DNA from 4 places in the Priestia sp. TSO9 genome. Region 1 is predicted to be linked to each of the others. Evidence: predicted binding sites of a transcription regulator. Region 1 holds the regulator's gene; each other region holds the start of a gene.
The links. The regulator LexA, encoded in region 1, represses DNA repair genes until DNA is damaged. The targets are predictions, from matches to a motif close to CGAACATATGTTCG.

Region 1 (3,209 bases):
TTTGCCTTTTTTGAAAGAGCATTAATACGAGCAAGTTTATCTTTTGATAGCATATAAAACCTATCTCCTTATAATCAATAATTAAAATTACCGAACCGCTCCGGCAACATGTAGTCATCTTACTAAATCTCTTTCGTTTTATCAAGAGATTGAGCACTCTCTTGGTACTCTTGATAGCGGCGATGTACCGTCGCTTTTGAAATATTATAACCAAAACCTTTTAGCGTAACTGAAATTTCAGCAAAGGTTAAGCCGTTATGACGAAGGCGGACAATTTCTTCAATCGGCGCTTCTTTTTTTTCTCTTCCCGAGTTAACTCCTTGATTTTTTAAATTTTTCTGCGGACGATAACCGTTTTCTACGGCTCTTTTCATTCCTCTTTTAATTTTAGCATTATGTAATTTCCGCTGATGCTCTTCCACTAAGCTAATAATATCTAACACCATTGAATCAGATTCTGAAAGCTGAAGCTGACCTTGATGACTAATCGTATAGATGGTAGCATTTTCTTTATGAAAAGCATGAAGCAGCGCAATTCGGGCATTTCCTCTGCCTAATCGTGTTTCGTCTTGAATGAGCAGCACGGATATTTTCTCTTCTTTCATTGTATGAAGAACATCTAAAATACCCTCTCTGTCTACATCATATCCGCTTGCTTTTTCCATCACGACTTTTTTCACCTCTAGATGGTGAAGATCAGCAAGCTTTTTTAATTCTTCTTGCTGGCGCTGTAAAGATGTTTCTTGGGTTTTTTTATCCGTACTGACACGGCAATAAATAATGGCGTCCACTTTTATCACGACCTTTTCGGCTTCTAACAATATTCAGGAACGGCCGTTACACACTACTGTTCAATTGCCACTTGATTATGTAACTCTTTTTTTAAAACAGGAATATATAATTTATCTCCAGGAGATAAAGACTGGGCATTATCTGAGTTTAAATCATTAACGTCTTCAACCCATTTGACAAATTCATTGGTGGTCAAATGATGGTGATTATGATACTTGTTGGACAAGTCCCAAAGCGTATCTCCTTTTGTAATAGTAACCGTTGAATATTTGTCTAAATCTACTTTATCCGCTCCTAAAACCAGCGTCAATACATATGTAAGTGCAGCGATAACTGCAAAAAAAATAGCGTAATGTTTCATAGAATGTAAGAATTGTTGCATATTATGATCCCCCTATCAGAATATATGTTCTTATTTTATTGAGAACATTTGTTTCTGTCAATGGAATTCTTCGAACTTATGTTTGTATATTGACACATCACGTGGTATAATTCACCTAAAGAATAGCTAAAATCGAGGTGAAAAATATGAAGCTATCAAAACGTCAACAAGACATACTAGATTTTATTAAGCACGAAGTAAAATTAAAAGGCTATCCGCCTTCTGTTCGCGAGATTGGGGAAGCAGTAGGATTAGCCTCTAGCTCCACTGTACACGGGCATTTAGCTCGTTTAGAAAGCAAAGGGTTAATTCGCAGAGATCCAACAAAACCAAGAGCAATCGAAGTTCTTCAACTAGATGAAGTAAACATCCCTAAAAGCAATGTCATTAATGTTCCTGTTATCGGTAAAGTAACAGCGGGTCTTCCTATAACAGCCGTTGAAAATGTGGAAGAATATTTCCCTCTTCCAGATAAATTCGTTTCTCCAGATGATCATGTATTTATGCTTGAGATTATGGGAGAAAGTATGATTGAAGCAGGTATTCTAGATGGCGATATGGTAATCGTACGTCAGCAGCAAACGGCTAATAATGGAGATATTGTGGTCGCCATGACCGAGGACAACGAAGCAACGGTAAAACGTTTCTTTAAAGAAGAAAATTTCGTTCGTTTACAGCCTGAAAATTCAACGATGGCGCCTATTATTCTTCGCCACGTAACGATTTTAGGAAAAGTAACTGGTGTATATCGCACGATTCACTAATCAGACACTGTATGTAAAACCAACTAATCATGATGTTAGTTGGTTTTTTTTACGTTTGTTTTCTAAAAAAATTGGCATATTATAAATGATACGTTGAATCACCGCAGGCAGGTAGAACGGTTTTTGTAAAGCTTGTTTCACCTTTTACTTTCTATCTGCATTTCCGCGACTCTTACAAGGAAATACAACCGACCATAAGAAGGATGTAATTTATGACCAATACACCAAGGAAAACAGAACCATTTCAAACCATTGTACCTACCAAAGCAATGAACATGTTTCTTTTTCCTTTTTCCTTTGATCGAAAAAATAAAGAGCAGCTTGTTCATGCACTGAAAGAAAATTTGTTCGATTTTTTTTCCATTCAAAACAAACATTTAGAAAAAGAATACTACGGAGAACAGTATTACGTATCTCATGATAGCCTGGATCAATATTTTCTTCCTTACATTGAATGTATTCTATTCCCTGACTCGTGCGAAAAAGAAGGGCTGCTTCGATTTTCAAAAAAAATAGACCATACCATTACGTTACACACTTCCTCCACCACCGTGTCTAGCAACGTGCTGTCTGTGGATGTTTTTTTATGTCCTTTTGAAATTGGCGTCATGACCATTCGCACTGAGATGAGCCATAATCATTACACCTATGATGATATTTTAGAATTCATGAATCATTTTCGTGTATTAGAACCGAAGCTTGCTGAAGAGCACGGATCCACCATTACCTATGAACATCATCGCTATAGCAAAGTGCAAGATTATATTTTTTCACAGCTTGCGCCATTTTTGAACGAACACATCAAGAAAGAAGCCACGCGTGAACAGCACGTTGGGAGCCTTCCTTATTTTATCGATGAACGGATGTTTGTGTTAAGTTATGTAACGGTAAATCAAGAGCAAGAAATTAATTCCACAACTTTATTTCGTACTGGGCAGCTAAATAGCTATACGCCTGACGGGAAAGCGTTTATTTCTGCACACAATCATGAGTATATTAAAACGTATAATACTAAACACGTGTATGAAAGGTGGGCTCCTGAAACCTATTACGTCATAACAGACCATGTGTTTTCATGTATTTCTAAATCGACAGACTCTAAAACGGATCAGCTTTTGATGAATCATCTATTTGGCCAGCATTACTATAATTTATTTTTACATTTTTTCTATAAAATCGTGTTGCTAAAACTATCTTATGAGTATTCTCAGCTCACGTTTCATAAAAATTCAGAGGGCATTGAACGACTAATCCGCTCTATTACCGTATTT
Region 2 (3,209 bases), on a different contig from region 1:
TGACCTTGATACGTAGGGTCAATGATAATTTGAAACTCTGCTCTACGATGAATATAATCAATTTCGACTAATTCCACTAATCCAAGCATATCCCCGTCCTTTTCAAGTATGAAACGACGCTCACCTTGATCGTGAATATGTTTATCATATAAATCCTGTAGCTCTACAAAAGCTTCATAAGGCTCTTCAAACCAATAAGACATAATATTTGCATCATTATTGAGTTCATGGACAAATTTTAAATCTTCTCTTTCCAAAGGACGTAACTTAAGTTCCTTATTCATTTCTCAAACCTCCACATTCTAGCATTACTTTAGCACTTTCCGTTTTAAATGTAAAAATTGCTGTAGTTTTAAAAAATAAGAGCTACATAACAATTCAAGGTTTGAATATAGGTCATTTTTCTACTTCTAAGGAACAAAATACACCATGTGGTATTTTAGTAGAGGGAAGTGGAAAGAACCTTCGAATTATTAATAATCATATTTTCGGTATTAAGGCTGCACATAAAAATGGAAACGCTCATACAATAGCTTTTTATGGATCCAAAGCTCCGCGTTCATTACAAAACATTGAAATATCGCGAAACCTACTTGAAAACCTGACCTTAGGTTTTAGTGAAGCGCTGACTCTAAATGGGGATGTTTTCGATAAGATATTCTTTACTTAGTTGCAAATCAATAGTCTTGACATAAAAACCCCCCAATCATTAGAGTTTTTTTATCTAATAATGGGGGGCAGTTCAAGCCGTGGCAAAGGTGTTTTATACTTTTATTGGTTTTCTTTTTCGCTATCGTTATCGTTATTGTTATTGTTATTAACATTATCACTATATTTGAAATCAATAATTCTTTTTCTAATTTCTTCTCTAATTTCAGGGTTTTCTTTTAAGAAAATCTTAGCGTTTTCTCGTCCTTGTCCTAAACGCTCCTCATTATATGAAAACCAAGATCCAGACTTTTGAACAATGTCTACTTCAGAACCGATATCTAAGATTTCTCCTTCTTTTGAGATACCTTCTCCATACATAATATCTACTTCAGCAATGCGGAAAGGAGGTGCCATTTTATTTTTGACTACTTTAATTCTTGTTTTATTACCAACTATGTCATTTCCTAGTTTAAGTTGTTCAGCGCGGCGAACCTCAAGACGAACGGAAGAATAGAATTTTAGTGCTCTTCCACCTGGCGTTGTTTCTGGATTTCCAAACATAACGCCTACTTTCTCCCTGATTTGGTTGATGAAGATGGCAATGGTTTTAGACTTATTGATTGCTCCAGATAGTTTACGAAGAGCTTGAGACATCAAACGAGCTTGTAAACCTACGTGAGAATCTCCCATTTCTCCTTCAATTTCTTTTTGCGGAACTAATGCTGCTACTGAGTCAACAACAATAATATCTACAGCACCACTTCTAACTAATGCTTCAGCAATTTCAAGTGCCTGTTCACCAGTATCTGGTTGAGATAACAGTAACTCATCAATATCTACGCCTAGTTTTCTTGCATAAACTGGATCAAGTGCGTGTTCAGCATCAATAAAGGCAGCTCGACCTCCATTTTTTTGTACTTCTGCAATTGCGTGTAAGGAAACGGTTGTTTTACCTGAACTTTCCGGCCCGTAAACTTCCATAATTCTTCCTTTGGGATAACCATTAATTCCAAGAGCTATATCTAAAGCTAATGAGCCTGAGCTAGATGCCTCAACTTTTGTATGTGTGCCTTCTCCCATTTTAATAATTGATCCTGTACCGAATTGTTTTTCAATTTGTTTTAGAGCCATATCTAGTGCTGCTTTTTTATCATTCATAATTTGAAACCTCCGATTGTTATTACGTTTACAATAAACGCCAAGGTATTTCGATAAAGAATAAGAGTTGGCTCAAATGTTTTTGCTCCGTGCGAGAAAATTTTGTGTTTAACTGTCTTAGTTTGTTCTGGTGTTCCTTTATTCATCTCTAAACCCTTAGTATCGAACAAATGTTCCTGTTGTGTAATCATACAATAAATGCATCTAATTGTAAAGGTGAAAGTTTTTCTACAAACTAGCTAAAAGAATATCTTATATTTATAAAAAGTAAGTTTATGCTTTCATATAAGTTAAATTAAATAAGAACCATTTTTAAATTTTTATGTACATGAATCTACCAATCTGATTAGACTAATGACGTATTCCTCATATTCCTAGTTACTATAAAACAGATTTCAGGAAGAAATAAAGCAGTCTATACAAATAGACTGCTTCTTGATTAATTATTTACCTGTTTCAGCAAAACGCTGAATACGTTCAGCGATTTCATCACGTACACGCTGGAAAAACGCCCATTTTTCTTCTTCTGTTCCTTCAGCTTTTGCTGGGTCATCAAATCCCCAGTGTTCACGCTTCACATGGGGAGGCGTTACTGGGCAGTGATCTGCTGCATGGCCACATAATGTAACGACCAAATCCGCATTATTTAAAATTTCAGGATCAATGACATCAGATGTTTGATTTGAAATATCAACACCAGCTTCTTTCATTGCTTTTACAGCATTGGGATTTAATCCATGAGCTTCTAATCCTGCACTGCGTACATCCCATTCATCATTATTTAGATGTTTTTTTGCCCATCCTTCAGCCATTTGGCTACGGCAAGAGTTACCTGTACATAAGAAATAAAGTGTTTTTTTAGACATGTGTAAAATCTCCTTTATAATGTGTTAAGAAATAATTGATAACCAAATATATAAACCAACAAGCGTAATAAACAATGTTGGGATGGTTAAGATGATACCTGTTTTAAAATAGGTTCCCCAAGAAATCTTAACTCCTTTTGTCGAAAGAACGTGGAGCCATAAGAGAGTGGCTAGAGAGCCAATAGGTGTAATTTTTGGTCCTAAGTCCGAACCAATGACATTTGCATAAATCAAGGCTTCTTTAATTGTACCTGTTGCAGAAGTTGCATCAATGGCCAAAGCATCAATCATTACGGTTGGCATGTTGTTCATGATCGATGAAAGAATGGCTGCAATGAATCCCATGCCAATAGTTGCTGCAAACAATCCATGGTCAGCCGCTGTTTGAATAAGGCTTGCTAATACTTCAGTTAGCCCTACATTACGTAATCCGTAGACAACCACATACATACCAATGGAAAAGAAAACAATTGCCCATGGAGCTCCTGCTAACACTTTTTTAGTGTGAACAGCAGGACTCTTTCTCGCTATTCC
Region 3 (3,209 bases), on a different contig from region 1:
CTCAGAGTGAAGATATTGAACTTTAATGCCAATTTCTTTTAAGTAGTTCGTTAAATCCTCAGACATTTTCTTTGTTAACGTCGTAACGAGCACTCGTTCATTTCGCTTAATCCGGTCGTGAATTTCTCCAATTAAATCATCAATCTGTCCTTCAATTGGTCGAACTTCGATATTTGGATCCAATAATCCCGTTGGACGGATAATTTGTTCAATTACATCAGGTGCCTTCTCAAGTTCGTAAGGACCTGGTGTTGCAGAAACATGGACAATTTGGTTAATATGCTGTTCAAATTCATCAAATTTAAGCGGGCGGTTATCTAATGCGGACGGCAAGCGGAAACCATGATCTACTAACACTTGTTTACGCGCTTGGTCTCCATTGTACATTCCTCTAACTTGAGGAATCGTAACGTGTGATTCATCCACAACAAGAAGGAAATCTTCCGGGAAGAAGTCCAGCAGTGTATAAGGTGTAGAACCAGCGGGACGAAGCGTTAAATGACGAGAGTAGTTCTCGATTCCCGAACAAAAGCCCATTTCTCTCATCATTTCTAGATCGTAGCGCGTGCGCTGCTCCAAGCGTTGCGCTTCTAAAAGCTTTCCTGCTTCTTTTAGCTTCTCTAGCTGTTCTTCTAATTCTTTTTCAATGTTTTGAATAGCAACGCGCATTTTTTCTTCTCTCGTGACAAAGTGAGATGCCGGGAAGATAGCTACATGTTCACGATCTCCAATAATTTCTCCTGTTAGAGCGTCAACTTCTCGAATGCGGTCAATTTCATCTCCGAAAAACTCGACGCGAATACAGTGTTCATCTCGAGATACAGGAAAAATCTCCACAACATCGCCGCGAACGCGAAACGTTCCGCGCTTAAAGTCAATATCGTTTCTTTCGTACTGTACATCCACTAGCGTACGAAGCAGCTGATTGCGCTCTTTTTCCATTCCTACTCGAAGAGATACGACCATTTCTTTGTATTCTTCCGGAGACCCTAAGCCATAAATACAGGACACGCTGGCAATAATAATGACATCTTTTCGTTCAAAGAGAGAAGAAGTTGCCGAGTGACGAAGTTTATCAATTTCATCATTAATGCTTGCATCTTTTTCAATAAATGTATCTGTTTGAGGTACATAGGCTTCAGGCTGATAGTAATCGTAGTAACTGACAAAGTATTCAACTGCATTATTAGGAAAAAACTCTTTAAACTCACTGTACAATTGACCAGCAAGCGTTTTGTTATGAGCCATAATTAGTGTCGGCTTATTTATTTCCTTAATAACATTAGACATGGTGAAGGTTTTTCCCGTTCCTGTAGCACCTAATAAAACTTGATGCTGCTTACCTTCTTTAATTCCTTTCACAATCTTTTCAATTGCCTTTGGCTGATCACCTTGCGGCTGATATGGGGATACTAATTCAAACTGATCTTTCAAATGAAGGCCTCCGTTTCCATTTTCTTGTTTTATCTATTTTTTATTACGATATGTAAAAACCGAAAACACGAACTGATATTCGTATTTTATCACTTTATAATCATAAATGAAACTAATGAGTATTAATCTTATATAGTGTTTGTTTGTTTTTATTTTTTACCCTGTTACTTTATTACCCACTAAATTCTTATACTACCCTTTTCGAAGGGAATACAACTCTTTAGATGAAAGCAATAAAAGAAAGTAAGCTGCGTAATTGTTTGAAAAAGATAGGCTTTTGCGCCAATTTCTAAATTATGATACAGTATAAAAAATATGTACTGAGAGGGGTTTAGTATGGCAAGCGTTGATCAAGTTCTTATAAATAACTCCTTTATAACAGTTGAAGAATCAACTTCTTTAGCTAAAGTGAAATCTGAACTTTCAAACTATGACTTCGTTATAGTCACAGCAAGTACCTTTTATGTAATACAAAAAGATGAACGATACCTGTTAACAGGTCATGACGAGGCATCGTCTATAAAAAAAGTAATAGCGGATACAAATTGGCCTTCATCTTCTACTTCTACGTTAGCCAATTTACAAGCCAACACAAACTGGAACAGACCAGTCCTCATTCAAGCAGAAAACCAAGAAACCACAATAGGACTTGTAACACCTTCACAGTGGATTACACATTTGCATAGCCAAAATGAGATATTAGCTTCCTATTTTGATACATTGGCAGAAACCATTAATGATGCAGTGACAGCGGTCGATAATGAAGGAAATGTAATCTTGTGGAATACTGCTGCGGAACATACGTATAAGATTCAGAGAGATGATATTATGGGTAGAAAAATCGGAGAGCATTTCAAAGATGAATCCATCATTCTACATACGATTCTAAATGAAGGGCGCCCTGTACGCGGAACGTATCATCGTCCTAATGAACAAACTCACGTGCTCATCAATGCATCTCCTATTATAAGAAACAATCGAGTTATAGGTGGAGTCGCAACTGAACATGACATTACCAATATTGTAAGATTAAATGAAGAAATTGATGTGTCTCTTCTCATTCCAAAAGATAATCCGTTTTCTTCTTTCGCGGGTATCAGTCCTGAAATTAAGCAAGCCGTTGACATTGCCAAAAAAGTGGCATCTACAGATATGCCTATTTTATTAACAGGAGAACCTGGTTCTGGGAAAGAAATGCTGGCTCAGGCCATCCACTACGGGGGATCTAAACATAAAGAACCTTTTTTATCTTTAAATTGCGCCACTATTCCATCGGGACTCCTGGAAATTGAGCTCTTTGGTCATCAAAAAGATGTCTTTTCAGAAGATCCAACAACCATTGCGGGAAAACTGGAGCAGGCTCACAACGGGACGTTATTTATTGAAGAAATTGATAAAATGCCTCTTGAAATTCAAGTTAAGCTTCTCCGTTACTTGGAAGAACGATCCTTTTATCACGTTGGAGGCACGGAAGAAATTCAAGTTCAAACCCGAATTGTAGCCTCTACCACGACGCCTTTGGAAGAGTTGCTAAAAGCCGGTGAATTCCATGAAAATCTTTACTATTTGCTGACCGTCATCAACATTATTATTCCGCCGCTTCGAGACCATAAGGAAGACATCGAAGCATTGACTCAGCAATTTGTACAGGAATTCAGCAAGAAGTATAAAAAGAAGGCTCCTTTCATTAGCTCTGAAGTTCTCGAAGCCTTTATGCAATACGATTGGCCAGGCAATATTCGCGAGCTGAGAAATACGATTGAACGAATGATTTT
Region 4 (3,209 bases), on a different contig from region 1:
TAGGATAATAGTTATCATCACCATCTTTTTTGATGTAAGGAATAACATCTGAAAAAAATCCTTTAATAGACATCTCCGATTTAATTTCAATAGAAATGTTTTCATTTTTTAAAGATTTATATTCAGTCGTTATTTCTTCTTGAAATCCCTTTATTATATTCATTGTGCCTATCTTATCATTCAATTGATCGGTTATCCCTTTAATTTCACCTATAATGCCTATGTCATTTTCATCACTATGAGATTCATCAAATATTATTTTCTTATTTTTATGAAATAGTTGATCTAAGTCAATCAGTGGATTTATATAAACTACTTTGAAAACATTATCTAATATATAAGAAGTTCCTCTGGCTGGAATATCTATAAGATTTTCCAAATCTACTCCCCATTTTAAAATAGCTTCACCATATACTTCCCTTTCATCAAATTCAGATTCCAATTTTATATAAAAAATATCTGAAGACTCTGAAGTTCTCGCTCCTTTGACTTGGGCCACAAGTTTTTTTGTATCTTCACTAGTTTCATAGTCTGACAGATCCAATTCAAGTGTTATTTCTATTTTTTGTGTTATATCATTTTTGTGAAAATCCGACATTACAAACTTTTGTTGTCTCACTTCTCTATCCAGTAAATATCTTACTGCGTATAAAAAGTTTGTTTTTCCAACGTCATTCATTCCGAATAATACATTTTTATTGTCTAATTCAATTTCTACATCTTTAAAATTTCTAAAATGTTTGATATGTAGCTTCTTAAAATTCATCGTAATTTCATCCCCTTAGCTATGCTATCTATCTTATAAGTAATTATACATCTTTAAATGGAATTTTTTAATTATCATTGTAACTTTATTACTAATTAGTTTTTATTTTCAAATGAGCTTGAAGGGTTATTACCTCTTCAGTCTTCCTTTTCTTTTTAATATCGTGTCTTAATATAAAAATCCTCATTTCAAAAAAATTTAACTTTTTATAAAATCTTTTTAGTTTTTAATATTTCATTTCACTATTACTTGTATAGAGGAAAAAATCGTCTGTAGCATCCTCTAAAAATTTAAGAATGAGAGATGATTTAATGAATTTATTTTGGTTTAGTGCCTTAATTGGTGTTATTGGTAATGCTCTTTATCATGTAATTCGAAGTTCTTTTCTTATTAAAAAAGAAAGAAAAAGCATAAAAGTAAAAAGATAATTTGTATTCCAGTTCCAATAGGATAGCAATAATCGGGAAAAGGGATGATATTCCACTGGATAAAGAACATTTGTTCGTATATAATATACAGAACAAATGTTCTTTTAATTGAGGAGTTCTTTTATGGATTATGGGCAGCTACCAAACAGAATCATTATTTGTATCGACATGAAATCGTTTTTTGCCTCAGTTTCCTCTGTCATACGGGGGTTAGATCCATTGAAAACAAGGCTTGCGGTGGTAGGAGATATCAAAAGGTCAGGATCAGTTGTGTTAGCTGCCACACCTTTATTAAAGAAAGAAGGGATCAAAACAGGAAGTCGCCTTTTCGACATTCCTAAAAGGAAAGATATCCATGTGGTGAATCCATCCATGGAGAGATATATCAAAGCTTCCAACTATATTTCAAGTTTGGTGTTACAGTATGTGGCTCCTGAAGACTTTCATGCGTATAGCATTGATGAGTTGTTTATTGATGCGACTGCTTCTTTGCATTTATTTGCTCGAACACCAGAGGAGCTAGCTCATCGAATACTTAATGAAATCTATCGCAAAACAAGACTGACAGCTACCGCAGGAATCGGTCCGAATCTCTTACTAGCTAAAGTCAGCTTAGATCATGAAGCAAAGCATAGCCCAACAGGAGTTGCTTATTGGCGATATGAGGATATTCCCTTTAAGTTATGGTCGATTCATCCAATGAAAGATTTCTGGGGGATCTCGTCAGCTACAGAAAGACGATTAAACCGTTTAGGCATCTATACCATAAAAGAACTCGCTCTTTCTTCGAAAGAGATGTTACAAAAAGAATTTGGCATCATGGGAGAGGAACTTCACCAACATGCGAATGGGATTGATTTTAGTCGCATTTCCGATGTGTACATTCCTAGCTCTCGTTCCTTTGGAAAAAGTCAGATTCTCTTTCAAGATTATACAAGCCGAAAAGAAGTGGAATTATTGCTATTGGAGCTATTGGACGATGTTTGTTTTCGTCTACGCATGCATCAAGTGGTGGCTCAAACGATCCATTTATCCATTGGCTACAGCAAACAAACAGGTGGAGGCTTCTCCAGACAAAAGAAAATGGGGAGAGCTTCGAACTTAAGCCAAGATATCTTTCCGTATTGTTTAACCATCTTACATACCTATGATAGTGGAATGCCAATTCGCTCCATTGGGATCTCCTTATCAAACACAAGCATTCAAGAAGAGGAGCAAATGAGTTTATTCGAGGACATTGATCAGCGTGAAAGAGCCCATGCGCTTGCTAAAACGATTGATGAAATCCGGATGCGTTATGGAAAGAATAGTTTGCTGCGAGCTTCCAGTCACCTCGAGCATTCAACCGTTCGTTATCGAAATGGCTTACTTGGAGGCCACAAAGCGTAAGGAGGACAGAAACATGGAACATAGAGGAATGAAGAAATGGCGCCCTTTTGCTACAATGCCAGAGCAATACATAGGGTTAAAAGAAGTCATAAGCAAGCAACTAGAGGTAGCTCAACCTGTTTTAACAGAAGAGCAAATGGAACAGATGAATTTCACCTTAATTGAAGCCTTACATACAAATAAACAAGTGTACCTTACATATTATAAGAGAGGCCAATGCATAACAGATACAGGATTCATTCAGTTTGTTGATTCCCTAGGGGATCTCTTTATTTTCATCGATGAAGTATTTGAATTAAAAAATAAAATGAGGTTAAGTGAGCTGATTGATGTTCATTTCACATAAAATAATTTTACCTTTACTATTTGTGGTAATCTAATAAGAGGCAACTCGAAAAGAGTGATCGACCTGGAAGAAACGAAGGAGCAAGAAATCAATCTTGATAAAGTGTATGACTATACTGACATTCCGGATAAGGTTTTATCAAGACTAAAATTCAAATAATATAGATAAATAAGGGGTTCTTACATATTATATATGTAAGAACCCCTTATTCAACAAACGCCCCCAATAGTTAAATAGGAAAAGGGACGCTTAATCCACAATTGTGCCTGATTGTTGAATA

Region 2: recA (recombinase RecA) is a predicted target of LexA. The motif match lies at 1,973-1,986, and genes of this name have one in related genera.
Region 3: uvrB (excinuclease ABC subunit UvrB) is a predicted target of LexA. The motif match lies at 1,503-1,516, and genes of this name have one in related genera.
Region 4: LJC66_RS14585 (Y-family DNA polymerase) is a predicted target of LexA. The motif match lies at 1,258-1,271, and genes of this name have one in related genera.

What each region holds. Positions count from the first base shown of each region.
Region 1 is NZ_JAJEKD010000015.1:1,069,764-1,072,972, forward strand. It holds gene LJC66_RS20755 (DUF896 domain-containing protein) at 1-53, opposite strand, end outside; gene LJC66_RS20760 (YneB family resolvase-like protein) at 123-791, opposite strand; gene yneA (cell division suppressor protein YneA) at 845-1,174, opposite strand; gene lexA (transcriptional repressor LexA) at 1,321-1,938, shown strand; gene LJC66_RS20775 (magnesium transporter CorA family protein) at 2,151-3,209, shown strand, end outside.
Region 2 is NZ_JAJEKD010000013.1:159,449-162,657, forward strand. It holds gene speG (spermidine N1-acetyltransferase) at 1-284, opposite strand, end outside; gene recA (recombinase RecA) at 772-1,809, opposite strand; gene arsC (arsenate reductase (thioredoxin)) at 2,253-2,675, opposite strand; gene LJC66_RS09110 (arsenic transporter) at 2,700-3,209, opposite strand, start outside.
Region 3 is NZ_JAJEKD010000016.1:148,037-151,245, forward strand. It holds gene uvrB (excinuclease ABC subunit UvrB) at 1-1,434, opposite strand, end outside; gene LJC66_RS25700 (sigma-54 interaction domain-containing protein) at 1,771-3,209, shown strand, end outside.
Region 4 is NZ_JAJEKD010000014.1:53,308-56,516, forward strand. It holds gene LJC66_RS14580 (ATP-dependent nuclease) at 1-766, opposite strand, end outside; gene LJC66_RS14585 (Y-family DNA polymerase) at 1,318-2,583, shown strand; gene LJC66_RS14590 (YolD-like family protein) at 2,597-2,929, shown strand.